DNA from 3 places in the Marinomonas primoryensis genome. Region 2 is predicted to be linked to each of the others. Evidence: predicted binding sites of a transcription regulator. Region 2 holds the regulator's gene; each other region holds the start of a gene.
What was found. The regulator sigma-54, encoded in region 2, starts transcription at its own class of promoters, with help from an activator protein. The targets are predictions, from matches to a motif close to TGGCACNNNNNTTGCTNT.

Region 1 (3,284 bases), 290 kb from region 2:
AAGATCGGCGATGTCGTTTACATTCATTGGCCCTTTCTCGTGCAGTAGCGACAGAATGGACAATCGGGCAGGGGCTGCTAGGCTTTTCAGCACATCTGAGCCATCTTCAGGGGTAATTAATAAGAACTTTTTACTCATCGCCATCTCCAGTTTAGGCGATATTTATATCGAGATTTATGATTCTTATCAAGTTTTAATTACTAGCCGCTTTCCTATTGTGTGAAGCGGCTAGCCCTGATTGATAGAGTAACCAAACTAAGCCAGCGGCCCGCCGACTATGGTGGTGCGCAATCCGGCAATGATGTTGTCGCCCTTTTCCACTCTCAGCTCGTCGTACCACGCTTGGGTTTCTTGCATGTTTTTCCCGTGCGTGACATCGCAGCGTTTGCGGGCTTTAAGTACGAGGTCTTTAACGCGAAAACGGCGCTTTTCTTCATAGTCCTTTAAGGCCGTTTGAATGTCTTTTGTCTCTGCAAAACATTGGCCGAGCACAACGGCGTCTTCTAGCGCAGAGCAACCGCCTTGGCCGATGTCGGGTGTGGTGCTGTGGGCTGAATCGCCAAGCAAGGCAATATTGCCTTTTACTAATGTGTCGAAAGGCTCGATGTCGTGAATTTCGATACGGTTGGTCACCTCAGGGTCAATCGAATCGATGAGTACTTGAACCGGTTTTGCCCAGCCTTTGAAATACCCTTTTAGATCGTCAACGAGTGTCGTTCTGTCTTCATCAAGGCCTTTTGGCAATGGCACATCAAAGAAGAAATAGAAGCGGCCATCGGCGATTGGCATGACGGAGACACGTTTGCCTTCACCAACGAACGTTGTCCATTGATTTCCCGGCGCGATGTTTTCGTCAATGTTGACCAATCCATTCCAGTTCACATAATCGGCGTAACGACGTTCGGTTTGATAGCCAATTACGTGAGCGCGAACCGATGAATGAGTGCCGTCTGCGGCCACCATAAAATCCCCCGTCGCGCTGGAACCGTCGGTAAAGTAAGCCGTTACGCTGGTTTCACTCTGTTCAAGTTTTTCAATACGCTTGCCAAATTGCACTTTCTCACGGCCCCACCAGTCAATCATTTGGCTTTGTAAGTCAGCTCTGGAAACAGGACAAGGGCGTTCACCAACCGCTTCGACTAAAGGGCTGAGACTAAACTGTGTCATTACGGCGCCAGTCAATCCATCATGATACGCCAGATTGTGCATTGGGCCGCCGAGGGAGTCCATGATGTGACCCATGCCGAGATGGTTCATGCATTTCACGCCGTTTGACCAAATAGAAAGCGCCGCACCAACGGGTTTGATTTCTTTTACCGCTTCAAAAATATCGCACTCGATGCCTTGCTGCTTTAGCGCCGCCGCGGCAGACATACCACCAATGCCAGCGCCGATGATCAATGCTTTCATAACCTTCTCCTTAATCTCTAAACCGTTAATTAAGGGAGTAATTCGCAATAAACATGCCATGAAACAATTGAACCCATAATTTAATATGTGAAACCTTTGTTTTAGGGTGGTCGTTAGGATTTCAAATAAGCCAAAAAAGAAAAGGGCAATTTTCTTATTTGACCGTTAAGGCAGAAATGTGAAATATCTTGGTGCGCGTTGTTTTCGATTTGCTCTATTTTAGCTCGCTCTATACGGGTGCTGGCCCGTATTGAATGGGGTTAGCTACCGCGATAGGTGCTGTAGGAATAGGGCGATACGAGCAGAGGGATATGGTAATGCGCGTTTTCATCATTGATGCCAAAACGAATCACCACGGTGTTTAAAAAACTAGGCAGCACTGTTTGATTATTTTGGTTGTTATCTTGAGCGCTGTCTTGTTTCGCAAAATACGCGTCAATGCCGAATTCTAGTTCATACACAGCGGCTTTGAAGTGGGCATCCTGCAGTAACGGTTGGTCACAGCGCCCATCATTGTTTGACACCGTGCTATGAATAAGCTGTCGCTGTCCATCAGAAGAATGCTTGTAAAGGCGGATTGTTACGCCTGCGGCCGCGATACCTTTTGTTGTGTCTAAAATGTGAGTGGTTAAGTATCCCATTGTTTTTCCTCAATTGATTTTTTAGTCTTTGGCTAATCTTGCCTGTTTTTTGCAAGTGAAACTGATATGCGTGAAATAGGTTTGAAAATATCATTTCATAGTGATCAATATCTGTGCCATGTGTTTCTGTTATTTTAAGGGTTCTTATTGGTATTAGATTGAGATTAGACCATTATTTATTGTCAATACCATCGATATTTGGAGACGTATTTATGCAAGACCAACACGCCGTGTATAGCCAATTGAGCGAAGCGGATTTTGTATCTTTATTCAGTGAAATATATGAGCATTCAGAGTGGGTCGCGGAACAATTGTGGCGGCAAAAGGCGGAGCAGCCAGAGGGATATTTTGATCATTTAGACAAAATAAAACAGACGATGGCGGACGTTGTAGAGCAGAGTTCGGATGAGCAAAAATTGATGCTGTTACGTGCTCATCCAGATTTAGCCGGAAAAACGGCGTTGATTGGTGCGTTAACTGATGCTTCTAAGTCTGAACAATCTGGCGCAGGACTGGATCAATGTTCTGAAGAAGAGTTGGCGCATTTTCTTCAGTTGAACGATGTGTATCGAGCCAATTTTGGCTTTCCCTTCATTATGGCGGTGAAAGGCGCGACGAAAGCACAAATCCTCGCCGGTTTTGAAGAAAGAACACCGAACGACTGGAAAACCGAATTTGATAGGGCAATGAGTGAAGTGCATAAAATTGCCGGATTCAGATTGGCTAGCCTATAAAGCATTTGACAAGTAAGTGCTGAGATACGCATTAGATAAACATCATGGGCAAGGTCGTTAACAATAAAATTCCCATCAGCATGTTGAAGTAGCGATGAAAGGTCGGATCTTGTAGCTTACTTGAAACCAACTTGCCGATGGTGATCCACATAAATGTGCCGGGCAGCGTCGCGACGTTAAACGCGATAATGCACAAAAACGCCGATGGCCAAAAAAGATCGCCTGTTAAGGTGAATAGCGTGCTCGCTGACATAAGACTCGCCCAAGATTTTGGATTGATCGCCTGAAACGAGGCGGCTTGTAGAATGGTCATCGGTTTTAAGCTGTTCTTGGAATTATGCATCTTGGCGAAGGCGATTTTGGCCGACATGTAGACAATGTAACCTGCGGCAATAAAGGTAAAAACATTGTGCATAACAGGCCAGAGTCTAAATATTTCCCCTAAACCTAACAAAATGACGATGTGCAACAGCGTCATACCACAACGAATTCCCAACAC
Region 2 (3,284 bases):
TGACTGGAGCGGCAACATTGTCATCAGTAAAGGCAATGAAATTCATTATTCAACCATTGAGTCCAAGCTAGAAATTACCGGTAACGGTTACCTAAGCCGAATGAAAAACTCTATTACTGCCGATTACATTCTTTATATGATTAACGATGGAACATTTAGCGCAGAGAAAAAAGATTCAGGACGCGTATCAATGACATTACAACCGCAAGCACAACCACCAGCACCTGAGGCAAAAAAATAAATGGCCTTACTTGAAGCAAAACACTTAGCAAAGAGTTACAAAAAACGCCAAGTAGTGAAGGACGTCTCTATCTCTGTCGAATCTGGTCAAGCCGTTGGCCTACTTGGCCCAAACGGTGCAGGCAAAACCACCTGCTTTTATATGATAGTTGGCATGGTATCAAATGACGCTGGCGGCATATTTATCGATGGTGTAGACATCACTAAAGACGCCATGCACACTCGCGCTCAAAAAGGCATTGGCTATCTTCCTCAGGAAGCCTCCATTTTTCGTAAAATGTCTGTCGAAGACAATATCACGGCCATTTTAGAAACGCGTAAAGCACTAACAAAAAGCCAACGAAAAGACAGACTCGAAGATTTATTAGAAGAGTTCCACATCACCCACATTCGTGAGAACTTAGGAATGGCACTATCGGGTGGAGAAAGACGACGTGTTGAAATAGCAAGAGCCGTTGCTATGAACCCTAAGTTCATCCTACTGGATGAACCTTTCGCCGGCGTGGACCCTATTTCTGTCGGCGACATCAAGCTCATCATCAAGCACCTTCAAGAAAGTGGAATCGGCGTCCTAATTACCGATCACAATGTTAGAGAAACATTAGACATCTGTGATAAGGCTTACATTGTTGGCAACGGTTATATTATTGCTTCTGGCGATGCCAGCACCGTCATCAACAATGAACAAGTAAAAAAGGTCTATCTAGGCGACGACTTCCGTCTGTAACCCCTTATCATTGCTGTAGAAAGGGAGTAGTATGCATAACTCGTTCCAATTCATTCAAATAAAAAGAGTTGCTCTATGAAGCAGTCTTTGCAACTAAAACTCGGCCAACAGCTGACCATGACACCACAGCTACAACAAGCCATTCGCTTGCTGCAGCTTTCCACGTTGGACCTGAAGCAAGAAATTCATGAATTTCTCGAATCTAACCCTCTTCTTGAGCTAGATGACGACGAACAAATTCACAACGATCAACCTGCAAGCATTGAATCAAAAAGCGCTCCTGAGGCGACACTTGATAGTAATAGTGAAGAAGCGCGCGTTGAATCAGAGTGGACTGAAAGCATTCCTGAAGAACTGTCTATTGACAGCAGCTGGGATGACACATACCAAAGCTCTGCTGCGGCCGTCAGCGATCATAATAGCTATGAAGGTGAAAGCGACTTCGAAAGCCGCAACGCTCCAGCAGAAAGCATACAAGACCATCTGATCTGGCAATTAAATCTAACTCATATATCTGACAGAGACATTGAAATTGCTTACGCTATTATCGAGTGCGTTCAAACCGATGGCTATCTAAGTATTTCAACTCAAGACATTTGGGAATCACTTTGTGTCGAATTAGAAGATTTAGACATGGAAGAAGTCATCGCAGTTCAACACAGACTGCAACGCTTTGACCCAGTTGGCGTCTGCTCTATTGATTTGCGAGACTGCTTGCTTGTTCAACTAGAAGCATTCCAAAGCCACCCTCTTTATAAAAGCACACACAATCTCATTGACCATTATCTACCACTACTAGGCAATCGAGATTTTGCACAATTAAGCCGAAAAACAAAACTAAAAGACGAAGCACTAAAGGAAGTTGTTAATTTAATACAACAACTTAACCCGCGTCCTGGCTCAGTTATAGATGCAGATGATACGGATTATGTCATTCCTGATGTTTCCGTCAAAAAACACAATGGCATATGGCAAGTTGAGCTAAATAATGACGCCCTACCACCCATCAAAATAAACGAAACCTATTCCGCCATGGCAAGTACAGCTGCAACCACCGCAGCAGACGTAAGCTACATTAAAACCTCTCTTCAGGAAGCCAAATGGTTTATGAAAAGCTTACAAAGCCGCAACGAAACACTCTTAAAAGTGGCCAGCTGCATAGTAAGTCGACAAATTGATTTCTTCGAATTAGGTGAAGAGGCCATGAAACCTATGGTTCTTCATGATGTCGCCGAAGAAGTTGGCATGCATGAATCAACAATTTCTAGAGTAACAACACAAAAATACATGCACACACCAAAAGGTATTTTTGAACTCAAGTACTTTTTCTCAAGTCATGTCAACACAGCGTCAGGTGGAGAATGTTCTTCTACCGCAATACGAGCTATGATTAAGAAACTTGTGGCTGATGAGCCAGCAAAAAAACCACTAAGTGATAATAAGTTAGCCGCTGTTTTGGCTGACCAAGGCATACAGGTTGCTAGACGAACTGTGGCCAAATATCGAGAGGCGATGAATATCCCTCCTTCCAATGAACGAAAACGACTGATCTAAACGGAAACCATTTCATCATGTCCTTGAAATCATTATTAAAAGCTGAGCTCGTTCTGGCGAAGCAAGATATTGTTAGTAAGAAACGAGTTTTAGAAAGTATCGCCGACGTTGCATCCAATCGGTTGCATTGCAATAACGAGGCCGTTTATGACGCCCTATTAGGGCGAGAAAAACTTGGAAGTACAGGCATAGGTAACGGCATAGCTATACCCCATTGCCGCCTAGAGTCTGCAAACCATACCGCTATTGTCGTTATGTCATTACAAACTCCAATAGATTTTGACTCGATTGATAAGAGAGCCGTTGATCTTATATTCGCCTTAATCGTTCCGCCTAATGAATGCGATCAACATCTTGCAACACTGGCTCAGATCGCAGAATTAGCTCAATCGCCTGAAGCGCTCGACAAGCTACGAACCGCTCAAACCAGCGAAGATCTATTTAATATTTTTGACTCATTAATATAGGAAGTAAAGCATGCAGGAAGAGTCCATCACCATCATAAATAAACTTGGCTTGCATGCTCGCGCTGCTGGCAAATTAGTGGAAACGACGTCACGCTTTTCTTGTGATATCACTATAGAAAAAGACAGTCGCAATGTGGACGGCAAAAGCATTATGGCAATGATGATGCTTGCCGCTGGAAAAGGAACGAGCATTCGAATCAAAACCAATGGAGAAGATGAAGAAGAGGCAATCAAAGCCGTTGTTGAATTAATTAACAATCGTTTTGGTGAAGACGAGTAATACGGCCATGTCAGAG
Region 3 (3,284 bases), 1.6 Mb from region 2:
AGTTTTTTGTTATTGCTGCACTCGATTTCAGCTTCCCGCTTGGTAAATGGGTGGCCGGACTCTATGGCCGCTTGGAGTGCGAGGATGCTGCCTTCGTTTTCACGGAAAGCGGCTCCAAGGTCGTGGCCATAAATTCGACGACGACTTACTGCGAGCAGCATTTCAGCGGCCGGATTTAAATATTCGATTTCGAGTTTGTTATTCAATTGAACAACAGCGGTGGATAAGTGGTCGATTAATAAGCTATACACAGACAGCGCCTCACTATTGACTCCTGCTTTCTGAACTCTTTGCACGAAGCGTGTACTTGTAAAGACGCGGTTAAAAATAAACACGTCTTTACGTCACTTCTTACCTCGTGCGAAGGCCTCTTATTGTTTCCTGTAATGATAGTTGCAAAAAGCGAACCAACATTGGGCGATCTGAAATGGCTTATATATTAAGGCTTTTGTAACAAGGAAAAAGCTCACTGCACAATTATAGTGCATGCCGGTGTGGTAGTGATGCTTCTTTTTGTGCAAAAAAAAGCCCCGATCTGCATCGAGGCTTTTTAAGTATATTAACGACCTAATAGTTTATAGGCTGTAGTAAAGTTCAAACTCAAGTGGGTGAGTTGTTGTAGCAACTCGTTGCGCTTCAGCTGTTTTTAGCTTGATGTAGGCATTGATCATGTCATCAGAGAATACGCCGCCTTGAGTCAAGAATCCGCGATCTTCGTCTAGACACTTAAGCGCTTCTTCTAGGCTGCCAGCAACCTGAGGAATAGCCAATGCTTCTTCAGCTGGTAAGTCATACAAATCTTTGTCTGCTGCATCGCCAGGGTGAATCTTGTTTTTGATACCATCGATACCCGCCATCAGCATTGCTGAGAATGCTAGGTATGGGTTAGCGGTTGGATCAGGGAAACGAGCTTCAATACGTTTGCCTTTAGGGCTTGCAACGTATGGGATACGGATAGAAGCAGAACGGTTACGAGCCGAGTAAGCAAGCATTACAGGCGCTTCGAAATGTGGAACAAGACGCTTGTAAGAGTTAGTTGAAGCGTTAGTGAACGCATTCAATGCTTTAGCGTGCTTGATAATACCGCCGATGTAGTAAAGTGCCATTTCAGATAGGCCAGCGTATTGATCGCCAGCGAATTGGTTTTCACCATTTTTCCAAAAAGACTGGTGAACGTGCATACCAGAACCGTTGTCGCCAACGATTGGTTTCGGCATAAATGTCGCCGTTTTGCCATAAGCGTGAGCCACGTTATGTACGCAGTACTTAAGGATTTGAACTTCGTCTGCCTTTTTAACGAGCGTGTTAAATTTAACACCGATTTCGTTTTGGCCAGCGGTCGCTACTTCATGGTGATGAACTTCGATAACCAAGCCCATTGTTTCCATTGCGCCACACATTGCAGCACGTAGGTCGTGATGAGAATCAACAGGTGGTACTGGGAAATAGCCGCCTTTTACGAAAGGACGGTGGCCCATGTTGCCGCCTTGAATTTTCTTGTTAGAAGACCAAGCAGCTTCTTCAGCGTTGATTTCTACTGAACAACCAGACATGTCTGTTTTCCAGCGAACATCATCAAAGATGAAAAATTCAGGCTCAGGGCCGAAGAATGCTGTATCGCCAAGACCGGTAGACTTTAGGAACTCTTCAGCGCGAATGGCAACAGAGCGTGGATCACGATCGTAGCCTTGCATCGTAGAAGGTTCAATGATGTTACAACGAACAATAATAGTCGGTTCTTCAGTGAAAGGATCGATGATAACTGTGTCGTCCTGAGGCATCATGATCATGTCTGATTCGTTGATACCTTTCCAGCCAGCAATGGAAGAACCATCAAACATCTGACCGTTTTCAAAAAACTCTTCATCTACCGTAATAGCTGGAATAGATACGTGTTGTTCTTTACCTTTAAAATCGGTAAAGCGAAGGTCAACCCACTTCGCGTCATGCTCAGCAATCAAGGCAAGGGTCTTGTTTGACATAGTTGTTCTCCAGTCGTAGTTAAAGCGAAATTACTTTTTGTTTTTAAGAGTGCTTTAATATAAAGCGTCATTTGTCGAATATAAAGCATAACTTGTGCCAGAATTTCGTGCGGCCTTATAATCCTCTATATAACAACAAGATAGAGGCTTTTCATTTAAAGTCACAGTTGATAGTAGTCTGAGTATGTCTTTAAAAAAGCATGCGCGCACTATTTTGGTTCGGCGCTAAGTGCGTTTGAGCTATATTGGTGCGAATTTAGGGTTTTCGTATCGATACGCTTTTCTTTATACTACGCGCCCTTTCTTATATCCGGTATAAATCACACCCGCCATGAAATTTATTGTTAAGTTCTTTGCAGAAATCACCATTAAAAGTAATCCAGTCAGAAAGTCTTTTATTAAGCAGCTTCGACATAATATAAGGCTGGTGCTTAAAAAATATGATGCCAATGTCGCCGTTTCTGGAAATTGGGATTTTATTGAGGTCTTTTCTGATAAAGATGAGTTACGAGACGGCTTTACTGAGGCCTTGTCTAATGTCGCGGGTATTGCGCATTTTCAATTTGTTCGTGAGTTTCCCTTTATCGACCTTGATGGCATCGTTGAGCAAGCGGTAGTGTCGTATGGTGACACAATAAAAGACGCCGTATTTGCCGTGCGAGTCAAACGTGTTGGCCACCATGACTTTACCTCGGTAGATGCCGAGCGGCATATTGGTGGCTGCCTTAAAGCACAATGTGGTGCTTTGGCTGTACGTTTAAAAAACCCTGACGTACTGGTTCCTATCGATATTCGTGATAATCGGGTGTGGATGATCGAGCAACGTGTAAAAGGTTTGGGTGGTTACCCACTTGGTTCGCAAGATCCCGTTTTATCTTTGATGTCTGGCGGCTACGATTCAACAGTCAGTTCTTTTTTAACCATGAGTCGCGGCCTAAAAACGCATTTTTGTTTCTTCAATTTAGGTGGCGATGCTCACGAGATTGGCGTGAAGCAGGTTTCTCATTTTATTTGGGAGAAATATGGTTCAGCATTAAATGTAAAATTCATCACTGTGCCTTTTGAAGCGGTTGTTGGCGAAATTTTAACGAAAGTTGATAACGCTGAAATGGGTGTTATCCTAAAACGTATGATGTTGCGTGCTGCCTCTCAACTGATGGAGCAGGTGGGTGCGAAAGCCTTGGTAACAGGAGAAAGTGTTGCTCAGGTATCGAGTCAAACCTTGATTAATTTAAAGGTAATTGATCAAGTCACGGAAGAATTAGTGCTTAGGCCTTTGATTACCACGAATAAACAAGAAAT

Region 1: a site for sigma-54 is predicted at 1,452-1,469, ahead of hpxO (FAD-dependent urate hydroxylase HpxO). Genes of this name have one in related genera too.
Region 3: a site for sigma-54 is predicted at 2,065-2,082, ahead of glnA (glutamate--ammonia ligase). Genes of this name have one in related genera too.

Annotation. Positions count from the first base shown of each region.
Region 1 covers NZ_CP054301.1:1,573,567-1,576,850, forward strand. The annotation lists gene MP3633_RS07145 (ArsR/SmtB family transcription factor) at 1-138, opposite strand, end outside; gene hpxO (FAD-dependent urate hydroxylase HpxO) at 256-1,410, opposite strand; gene uraH (hydroxyisourate hydrolase) at 1,671-2,051, opposite strand; gene uraD (2-oxo-4-hydroxy-4-carboxy-5-ureidoimidazoline decarboxylase) at 2,264-2,785, shown strand; gene MP3633_RS07165 (LysE family translocator) at 2,817-3,284, opposite strand, start outside.
Region 2 covers NZ_CP054301.1:1,860,706-1,863,989, reverse strand. The annotation lists gene lptA (lipopolysaccharide transport periplasmic protein LptA) at 1-241, shown strand, start outside; gene lptB (LPS export ABC transporter ATP-binding protein) at 242-967, shown strand; gene MP3633_RS08515 (RNA polymerase factor sigma-54) at 1,043-2,521, shown strand; gene ptsN (PTS IIA-like nitrogen regulatory protein PtsN) at 2,539-2,988, shown strand; gene MP3633_RS08505 (HPr family phosphocarrier protein) at 2,999-3,268, shown strand; gene mgtE (magnesium transporter) at 3,276-3,284, shown strand, end outside.
Region 3 covers NZ_CP054301.1:3,505,678-3,508,961, reverse strand. The annotation lists gene glnL (nitrogen regulation protein NR(II)) at 1-251, opposite strand, end outside; gene glnA (glutamate--ammonia ligase) at 576-1,982, opposite strand; gene thiI (tRNA uracil 4-sulfurtransferase ThiI) at 2,314-3,284, shown strand, end outside.